Regions from separate parts of the Colwellia sp. Bg11-28 genome, predicted to be linked through region 3. Evidence: predicted binding sites of a transcription regulator. Region 3 holds the regulator's gene; each other region holds the start of a gene.
The links. The regulator sigma-54, encoded in region 3, starts transcription at its own class of promoters, with help from an activator protein. The targets are predictions, from matches to a motif close to GTTGGCACGNNNNTNGNNT.
Positions count from the first base shown of each region.

Region 1: the regulator sigma-54 is predicted to act here: its motif matches at 1,916-1,934, upstream of flgJ (flagellar assembly peptidoglycan hydrolase FlgJ).
Region 2: the regulator sigma-54 is predicted to act here: its motif matches at 1,576-1,594, upstream of CXF79_RS21280 (PEP-CTERM sorting domain-containing protein).

Region 1 is NZ_PJBA01000004.1:241,162-244,378, forward strand. Features, by position in the region: gene flgH (flagellar basal body L-ring protein FlgH) at 1-430, shown strand, start outside; gene CXF79_RS04890 (flagellar basal body P-ring protein FlgI) at 530-1,621, shown strand; gene flgJ (flagellar assembly peptidoglycan hydrolase FlgJ) at 1,971-3,110, shown strand.
Region 2 is NZ_PJBA01000018.1:942,566-945,782, forward strand. Features, by position in the region: gene CXF79_RS21270 (helix-turn-helix domain-containing protein) at 1-307, shown strand, start outside; gene CXF79_RS21275 (nuclear transport factor 2 family protein) at 396-1,259, shown strand; gene CXF79_RS21280 (PEP-CTERM sorting domain-containing protein) at 1,667-2,275, shown strand; gene CXF79_RS21285 (TIGR02922 family protein) at 2,480-2,698, shown strand; gene dsdC (DNA-binding transcriptional regulator DsdC) at 2,808-3,217, opposite strand, start outside.
Region 3 is NZ_PJBA01000018.1:816,884-820,100, forward strand. Features, by position in the region: gene lptB (LPS export ABC transporter ATP-binding protein) at 1-725, shown strand, start outside; gene CXF79_RS20725 (RNA polymerase factor sigma-54) at 833-2,350, shown strand; gene hpf (ribosome hibernation promoting factor) at 2,377-2,664, shown strand; gene ptsN (PTS IIA-like nitrogen regulatory protein PtsN) at 2,773-3,217, shown strand, end outside.

The DNA of each region.
Region 1 (3,217 bases), on a different contig from region 3:
TGCTAAAACAGAATTGAAAAAAGAAAATGAAACTAATTTAGATGCGGTAACTGGTTTAGGTGGCGTTCCCGTTAGCATTAATGGTGAGTCATTACAGTTTGGTATTAGCCAAGATTCAAATTTTAAAGGTGATGCTAAAGCTGATCAAGGGAATAGCTTAAGCGGTAATATTTCAGTGCATGTATTGAGAGTGTTGCCTAACGGTAATTTGATGATACGTGGTGAGAAATGGTTAACGTTAAATAATGGAGATGAATATATCCGCTTAACTGGCGTTATTCGCTCAAAAGATATTAATTCCAATAATACTATTTTATCTAACAAAGTTGCCAACGCACGTATTCAATATGCAGGTACGGGTAGCTTTGCCGATTCCAATGAACAAGGTTGGTTGGTTAAGTTTTTCAATAGCTCTTGGTGGCCATTTTAGTTGAACCTCACGGTAAAAGTATTCCTCCTGTTGTTTTAAGATCTGAGATAAAGGTCTTATTTTAAGATGTATTCTAAGGTGTTTTTAAGGTACTAAAGTATGAAAACTGTAATAAATATATTTATCTTGTTCACCTTCTTGGCTTCGTTGTCAGCAAATGCTCAGCGCATTAAAGATTTAGCTGATGTTGCTGGTGTACGTTCAAACCAATTAATTGGTTATGGCTTAGTGGTAGGCTTACCGGGTACTGGTGAGCAAAGCCCGTTTACCGAACAAAGTTTTAAAACCATGCTAAGTAACTTTGGTATCACGATGCCAGATAAATTAAAACCAAAAATAAAAAACGTTGCCGCGGTAGCCGTTCATGCAGAGTTAAGTGCCTTTACCAAGCCAGGTCAAACTATTGATGTTACCGTTTCTAGTATGGGTAGTGCACAAAGTTTACGAGGTGGTACGTTAATACAGACTATCTTAATGGGGATTGATGGTAATGCTTATGCCGTAGCGCAAGGTTCTTTAATTGTCAGTGGCTTAGGGGCACAAGGCTTAGATGGCTCACAAGTCTTAGTGAATATTCCTACCGTTGGACGTATCGCCAATGGCGGTATTGTTGAGCGAGAAGTTAAATCACCTTTTTCCTCTGGTGATCATATTACCTTTAATTTACGCCATTCTGATTTTACTACCGCGAAACTGTTGTCTGACACCATTAATGACCTTATTGAAGGTTCGGCCAAAGCACTTGATGCAACGTCTGTACAAGTTAGAGCGCCGAGAGATATTAGTGATCGAGTCAGCTTTTTATCGGTACTTGAAAACCTTGAGTTTGAACCCGCATCTCCAGCAGCAAAAATTATTGTCAACTCACGAACGGGTACTATTGTTATTGGCTCAGAAGTTACATTGCTTGCTGCTGCTATTACCCATGGGGGAATTACAGTCACTATCAATGAAATTCAAGATGTTTCTCAACCGAATGCTTTTGCTGAAGGTGAAACAGTAGTGACCAATCAATCGGACATTAATGTCAGTAATTCTGATGCCCGTATGTTTGTATTTAAACCGGGTGTAACATTAGAAACCTTGGTGCGCGCAATCAATGAAGTAGGCGCAGGCCCTGGTGATGTTATGGCTATTTTAGAAGCATTAGATCAAGCCGGCGCGATACGAGGCGAGTTAGTCATTATATAGTTGAGCTTGTCGCTGTAGGGCTAAATTTAGGCGTCAAGAGTACTCACTGACATTCGTCAGCTCCGTGCTTCATCCTTTAACTTGAAACATACAACTTAAAGGTAAATCAGTTAATAACTAAACTGGCAATTGTTAATAGTTCAAAAGTTAAAGTCAATATTTTACGTGCTTATGCACAGACTTCAGCGACGTCATCCCCGTGGTGTGTTAATCGGGGATCCAGTTTCAAAATTTGATAGGTTTTCGATTAGATACTTCGAAGATCACGGTCACGCAAAGTCCTGAGTTAATAATATAGGCATGATACTTGTATAAACAGTAATTAATTATATTTTAAGTAAGTGAAATTATGGATATCAATTCAAGCCAAAAACAAAATTATGATCAAGCGCGAAATGCCCTTGATCTAAATGGTTTAAATGATATTCGTGAGCAATCGCGAGCAGGAGATGGCGAGGCCAAAAAGGAAGCTTTACAAGAAGCGGCCCAGCAGTTTGAAGCCATTTTTATGAAAATGTTATTGTCGAGTATGCGTAAAGCGCAAGAAGTACTTGAATCTGATAGCCCATTTAACTCTGAATCAACTAAGTTCTACCGTGATATGCATGATGAACAAATGGCGGTTGAGTTATCTTCTAATGGTTCATTAGGCTTGACTGATTTAATCGTTAGACAACTCGGTGGTGATGATGGGACTTTCAAACCAAGTTCAGTACTACGTAGTGATGGAAACTTGAAGATAACAGACAGTGCTAATTCTACCGATGATAACACCAGTAAAGCCAAGAAAGACAACCAACATAATTCCTTAATAGAAAAAATGTTGGCAGATAAAAATCAAATTAAACCCGATATTGATATTCCGTTTGCGGGCAGCTATCACCCTCAAAATATTACTAGCAATCAAGTGAACAGTGCTGTAAATCAATTTGTTATCCGCGAAGTGGATAAAAGAACAAATAAAGTTAATGGCCAATCAGAAAGCGTCAAAAATTCAACAGCCTTATCAAATCACAGTTTTAATGAACCCAAAGACTTTGTCACCGCGTTAATTGAGCCCGCCCAAAAAGTACAAAAATCTTTAGGTGTTCCTTTTGAAGTGGTTATTGCTCAAGCCGCGCTTGAAACTGGTTGGGGACAAAAAATGATTAAAGAGCAAGATGGCAGCAGTTCAAACAACCTCTTTAATATTAAAGCTGATTCTCGTTGGGCTGGCGATAAAGTCACTAAAGATACTTTAGAGTTTGAACAGGGCGCTATGATCAAAAAATCAGAGCCTTTTAGAACCTATCAATCACTTACCGATAGTGTAGATGATTACATAAACTTCCTTTCTACTAGCGAACGCTACCAAGACGCATTGCAAGACTCAGGCAATGTGGAACACTTCCTGCAGGGTTTACAGAAAGCAGGTTATGCAACAGATCCTCAATATGCTGACAAAATTTTAGGCACGTTGAAAACTGTTACTAATCTTTTGGCTAAATAAATAGCCAAGTAGATCAGCTCAGTAAATTATTTTAGTAAGTTATCTGAGCACATTAGGGAAGGGTTACGCCATAAGGCGAGCATAAAATTGCTGCAACCTTTCATGAA
Region 2 (3,217 bases), 130 kb from region 3:
GACATTCATTGAGTTACTTGAAGTAAATTATACCAACACACGCGATGCAAAAATATATGCTGACATGTTGCATATGACGTATAAGTCGCTTAATCAAATCTGTAAGCTGGCAACAAAACAAACGACAAAGCAACTAATTAATGCGTATATCATTTTAGAAGCAAAGCGAAAGCTTTCAATTGAAAATATCCGCGTTCAGCAACTTGCTGACGAATTAGGCTTTGATGAGGTCACTAACTTCGTAAAGTACTTCAAAAAGAACACTCTTCTCACCCCTTCACAATTCAAAAAATTAAACCAAGGTTAGATATTTACCATTTTTATGCCTCAATTCACCTGAACAGTTACTAAGCAACAACATATAATTCCCTCATCTTATTTAGAAGGAAATAACGATGAAAAAAAGCTTTTTAACGACTGTCGTAGCAGGATTGTTAACCATCACTGCCTGTAACGCTACCCCTGTGAATTCGGAGATAAAGATGAATATATCAAATCAAGAAAAAGCCATTGCCTTACTTAATAGTATTGAAACCGGTGACCAAACCGCTATTAGTTATGTAAATCCAGTAAAGTATACCCAGCACAACTTGGCTGTAGGAGATGGATTAGCTGGTTTTGGTGCTGTTTTACAAGCCTTACCTAAAAATAGTGCCAAGGTAAATGTAGCGCGTTCATTTACTGATGGGGAATATGTATTTACTCACACTGACTATAACTTTTTTGGCCCCAAAATTGGTTTTGATTTGTTTAGATTTGAAGACGGTTTGATTGTCGAGCACTGGGATAATTTAGACGATAAATCAGCAACACCAAATCCAAGCGGACGTAGCCAAATAGATGGTCCAACAACAGTGGATGATTTAGATAAGACAGATGAAAACAAAACATTAGTGGCAAACTTTGTTGATAGCATATTAGTTAAGGGGCAATTTGATCAATTAAGCGCCTTCTTTGAGGGCGACTTTTACCATCAGCATAATACGGTAATCGCCGACGGTTTATCCGGATTAGGTCAAGCGCTGGAAGCAATGGCGAAAAACGGCATTAAAATGGTCTATACCAAAAATCATAAGATACTCGGTGAAGGTAACTTTGTATTAAGTATCAGTGAAGGCTCTTTTGCCGATAAGCCGACTTCATTTTACGATTTATTCCGTGTTGAAAATGGAAAAATTGTTGAGCACTGGGATGTAATGGAAACGATTATTCCAAAAGAGCAATGGAAAAATACAAACGGTAAATTCGGTAATTTATAATTAATTTGTTTGAAATATTAAAGAGAGATATCGCGCACTTCAACACGATACCTTTCTTTAATCATTGTCTGAAATTAGCGTTTATATCCGCATCCTTACCATAGATAAACCAGTACCATTTAGCTTCATCAGGGGCAATCAACAGTGTTTTCAATAGTTATATTCCAAGTCAAAGGCTAGAGATACTATCCCATCACACAGTTAAAATTAATATAATCAGCTGGTTGACGAGTGAAAGATGTCAGGCTATTTTACAGTTAATATATATTCGTCAAGGTATTTCCTTTATCATACTGTAATAGCTCACTATTATTAACTTGGCGTGTTTTGTGCTTTATATTACGAAACATAAGTGATGACGTATCCACCTTCGTATACTGTGTGAAGGAATTAAAAGGAATATCAATATGAACAAATCAATTTTTAAAATGCTTGGACTAGCCTGTGTGTTGTTATTTGCAACATCATCAAATGCCACAATAATAACACTTGACGAACTTCCTGGTGGAAGCTTTAGATATCAATCTTTACCGATTTACACTGAAGCTGGATTTGAAATATCAGTTAGCTGCACGAACTGTATTAATGTAATCAGTACATTAAATGAATCTGCAAACTATGCTAATAGAACTGGAGCAATCGGCTGGGGAGCAAACAGCCGCTTTCTTGAAACATGGAATAGCCAAGCAATTTTCATATTATCAGCGACTTCAGGACAGAATTTTGATTTCCTTGGAATGGATATGGGTTGGTATAACAACAGTACCAGCAACGCCAGTTGGGAACTTACCAGCTTAGATAGTGCCAATAATCAGATTAACCAAGTAGATGTGATCGGCAAAGGCAATTTTGCTTTCAATATGACAGGCGTTAATTCAATCCAATTCCGTAATCTTTCTGGTTTTAGCTCATTCGATAACCTAGTTGTATCAGAAGTACCTGAGCCTTCTACTATTGCTATTTTCGCATTGGGCTTGATTGGTTTTGCTTCTCGTCGATTTAAGAATCCATCTTAATAATTTAAAAATAATCAAATTCTATAAAACATCAACGATAATCGTTGGTGTTTTTTTTTGGCTATACTGTGACTAATCTACTTAGCTATAGATGCCTATTGATTTAAATCTAAATAAAAAAATAGCACCTATGGGATAATACTTAGCTGCTTATTTCAAATTTTTTGACATAATATCAAAGTAAAATAATTATAAGAGTCCAGTATGAAAAAAACATTAACTCAAGTGACCATCATTTATTATCAGGTTGAGTCCCTTGAATTACTACATGAAGTAAAATCCTTTCCAAAAAATCATCAAGGAAGAGTTGTCTTACCTGAAGAATTTAAAAAGGGTAAATCAATTATTGCTGTATGTGAAGGTGAAATTACCATTTTAAACAAGGTTGGCGATCGTATTTTGTCCGTAGGTAAAATTGCTTAAGCAATTTTTTATTTGAATAGAATAAAGTTAATAGTGTTACTTTGACCAGCCGTTGATCAACTTTTATTTACTCTAATTAACAGGTAACACGTACGTTCGTGATTAAACATCACGGCATACGTGAAAACTCTTCGTTTTGTACTTCATTTTTTAGCCATTCAATAAATAATTCTATTTTTGTGTTTTTATTATTAGGTAACGTAGCAACATAATACCGCTGTGGACACAGAATTTTTTTATCAAGAAAGGGTTTAATCAACTCTCCTCTCTTAATTTGATTACTGATAAGACTCTCCCTACCCATTGCTACACCAGCATTATTCATAGCTGCGATAACGGCCAAATCTGAGCGGTCAAACCTGATACTAGCACTGGAAGCTAAGCAGTTTATATTGAAATTGTTTGCCCATAATGCCCATTCATCTGTGTTGGAATCATATCCCCATGCTTGGTTATCATGTAACAACGTACACTGACTTAAATTATTAATCTTGCCTATTAAATCAAATTCTTCAGCGT
Region 3 (3,217 bases):
TAAATACACTGATTGCCGATGGTTTATCGAAGTCTTATAAAAGTAGACAAGTCGTTAAGAATGTTAGTTTGCAAGTTGACGCAGGACAAATAGTTGGCTTATTAGGCCCCAATGGCGCCGGAAAAACCACATCCTTTTATATGATTGTTGGCTTAGTCCCCAATGACAATGGCTCGATCAAACTCAACGGTCAAGACCTTACCCTTGCTCCTATGCATGAAAGAGCCCGAAGCGGTATTGGCTATTTACCTCAAGAAGCCTCAATTTTTAGAAAGCTAACTGTTTCTGATAATATTATGGCGATATTACAAACACGTAAAGAGCTTAGTGAAACCCAGCGCGCTGAGAAACTTGAAAATTTATTAGAAGAGTTTCACATTTGTCATATCAAAGACAATACCGGCATGAGCTTATCCGGTGGCGAAAGACGAAGAGTTGAAATTGCCCGAGCACTCGCTGCAGATCCTCAATTTATTTTATTAGATGAGCCCTTTGCTGGTGTTGACCCAATTTCGGTTGGCGACATTAAAAAAATCATCTTACACTTAAAGCAGCGAGGCATAGGTATCTTGATCACAGACCATAATGTGAGAGAAACATTAGACGTTTGTGAGCATGCTTATATAGTTAGTCATGGTGAAATTATTGCGCAAGGTAATGCAGATCAAATTCTTGCTAATCAAAAAGTCAGAGATGTATACCTTGGCGAACAATTCACGCTATAGTAAAGCGATAGGCTAGTATATTTAGCCAGAATGCTTAATAGAATAGTAGTTACCCATTGTAATAGCGTAACTACTAAGAATAATAAATAGGAAATCATATAACCTAGATGCGCCCTACACTACAGCTCCGTATTGGACAACACTTAACAATGACTCCACAATTGCAACAAGCTATTAAGCTGTTGCAATTGTCTACGTTAGAGTTACAACAAGAAATTCAAGAAGTTTTAGAGAGCAATCCATTACTTGAACTTGATGAAAAAGCTCAAAGTGATAATTCAAGTGAACAAAATAATCTTGAAGAAGCCTTTTCATCCAATACTAATGAAGAAAAAACGGATCAACCTGCGGGTGATGGTAGTGAAGAACAGCAGGCCAGTATTGACGAAATCAGTACTACTGAGGCGATGGAAAAAAGTGATATACCAGAAGAACTAAATATAGATACTACTTGGGAAGAAAGCTACAGTGCTGGGGTATCAAATACTGGCGCAGTAAGTAGCCCTGCTGATGACTACACCTATCAGGGTGAAACCACTGATTCCATTCAAGATCATTTATTATGGCAAATGGAATTAACCCCTTTCAGCGATACTGATAAAACCATCGCAATTGCTATTATAGAAGCAGTCGATGACGCCGGTTATTTAACTGTATCACCAGAAGATATCTTAGAGAGTGTTGGCACTGAAGGGCTCGAGCTTGATGAAGTAGAAGCCGTATTAAAACGTATTAATATGTTTGATCCTATTGGTGTCGCAGCTCGCTCCATTCCTGATTGCTTACTTATTCAATTAAATCAATTTAGTGCTGATACCCCTTACCTGAAAGAAAGTAAATTAATAATCAACGACCATATCGATCTACTTGGTAATCGAGACTATCGCCAGTTAATGCGTAAAACCAAATTAAAAGAAGATCAGCTACGTGAAGTGATGCGTTTAATTCAAAGCTTGAACCCTCGTCCGGGTGATGCGGTAATTAAAGGCGATGACCAGTATGTTATTCCAGATGTTTCTGTTGAGAAAAAAAATGGCCGTTGGGTCGTTGAATTAAATTCTGATACTGCACCTAAATTGTCGATTAATAAACAGTATGCGGCAATGTCTAAAACAATGAAGTCGTCAACTGATGATGGACAATTTATTAGATCCAACTTGCAAGAAGCTAAATGGTTTATTAAGAGTTTAGAATCTCGCAATGACACACTACTTAAAGTGTCCAATTGTATTGTTCAACGCCAGCAAGGTTTTTTAGAACATGGTGCTGAAGCCATGAGACCTATGGTACTAAACGATATAGCTGAAGCTGTTGATATGCACGAATCCACCATCTCACGTGTTACAACACAAAAGTATATGCACACGCCAAGAGGCATCTTTGAACTCAAGTACTTCTTCTCTAGTCATGTCAGTACAGAGAATGGTGGTGAATGTTCATCTACAGCAATTCGTTCTTTGATTAAAAAACTTATCTTAGCGGAAACACCTGCTAAACCGTTAAGTGATAGTAAAATGGCTAACTTATTAGCTGAGCAGGGAATAAAAGTGGCACGACGTACAATTGCTAAATATCGAGAATCATTAGCGATACCACCGTCAAATCAACGTAAGAGTTTACTTTAGAAGACTACAATAAAAGGATCATGTTTATGCAAATTAATCTTTCTGGACACCATGTTGAAGTAACTAGTTCATTGCGCGAATATGTCGATACAAAATTCTCAAAATTAGAACGACATTTTGATCACATTAATAATGTCCATGTTGTACTTACCGTAGAAAAGCTTAATCAAAAAGCTGAAGCTAATGTTCATATGAATGGCAGTGAAGTATTTGCTTCTGCAGTCAACACCGATATGTATGCCTCTATTGATACCTTAGTTGATAAACTTGATAGGCAGATTCTTAAGTATAAAGCTAAGGTTTCTCATCATTAAGTTGAGTTAGCCCGAAAGACCGCTTTAAAGTAATTAAAGCCTATTAAAGCAGGCGTCCTGAGCTAAATGATTTAGCGTAAGTGGCGCCTTAAAACCATTAACACGATTATGCAATTATCCGAAATATTAACAACAAGCTGTACTAGTTGTGATGTAGCAGTAACCAGTAAAAAACGTATTCTAGAAAGAATTTGTCAACTCGCTGCGATTCAAATAACTGATATAGAGCAAGATGAACTATTAGATAGTTTACTCAATAGAGAAAAAATGGGTAGCACTGGTATAGGTAACGGTATTGCGATCCCACATGGTCGATTGCCCAATACAAGTAAAGCTGTTGCGGTGTTAATAACAACAGAAAAGGCAATCGATTTTGATGCCATAGATAATAGAGACGTAGATATTTTTGTTGCCTTATTTGTGCCCGAAAATAGCTGCCAAGAACATTTAGATACGCTACAAAATATTGCTAAACTATTTAGTGATAAAAAGATGATCAAGCAAGTACGAAAATGCAATGATAATCAGGCACTCTATAACTTAATTCAACAAG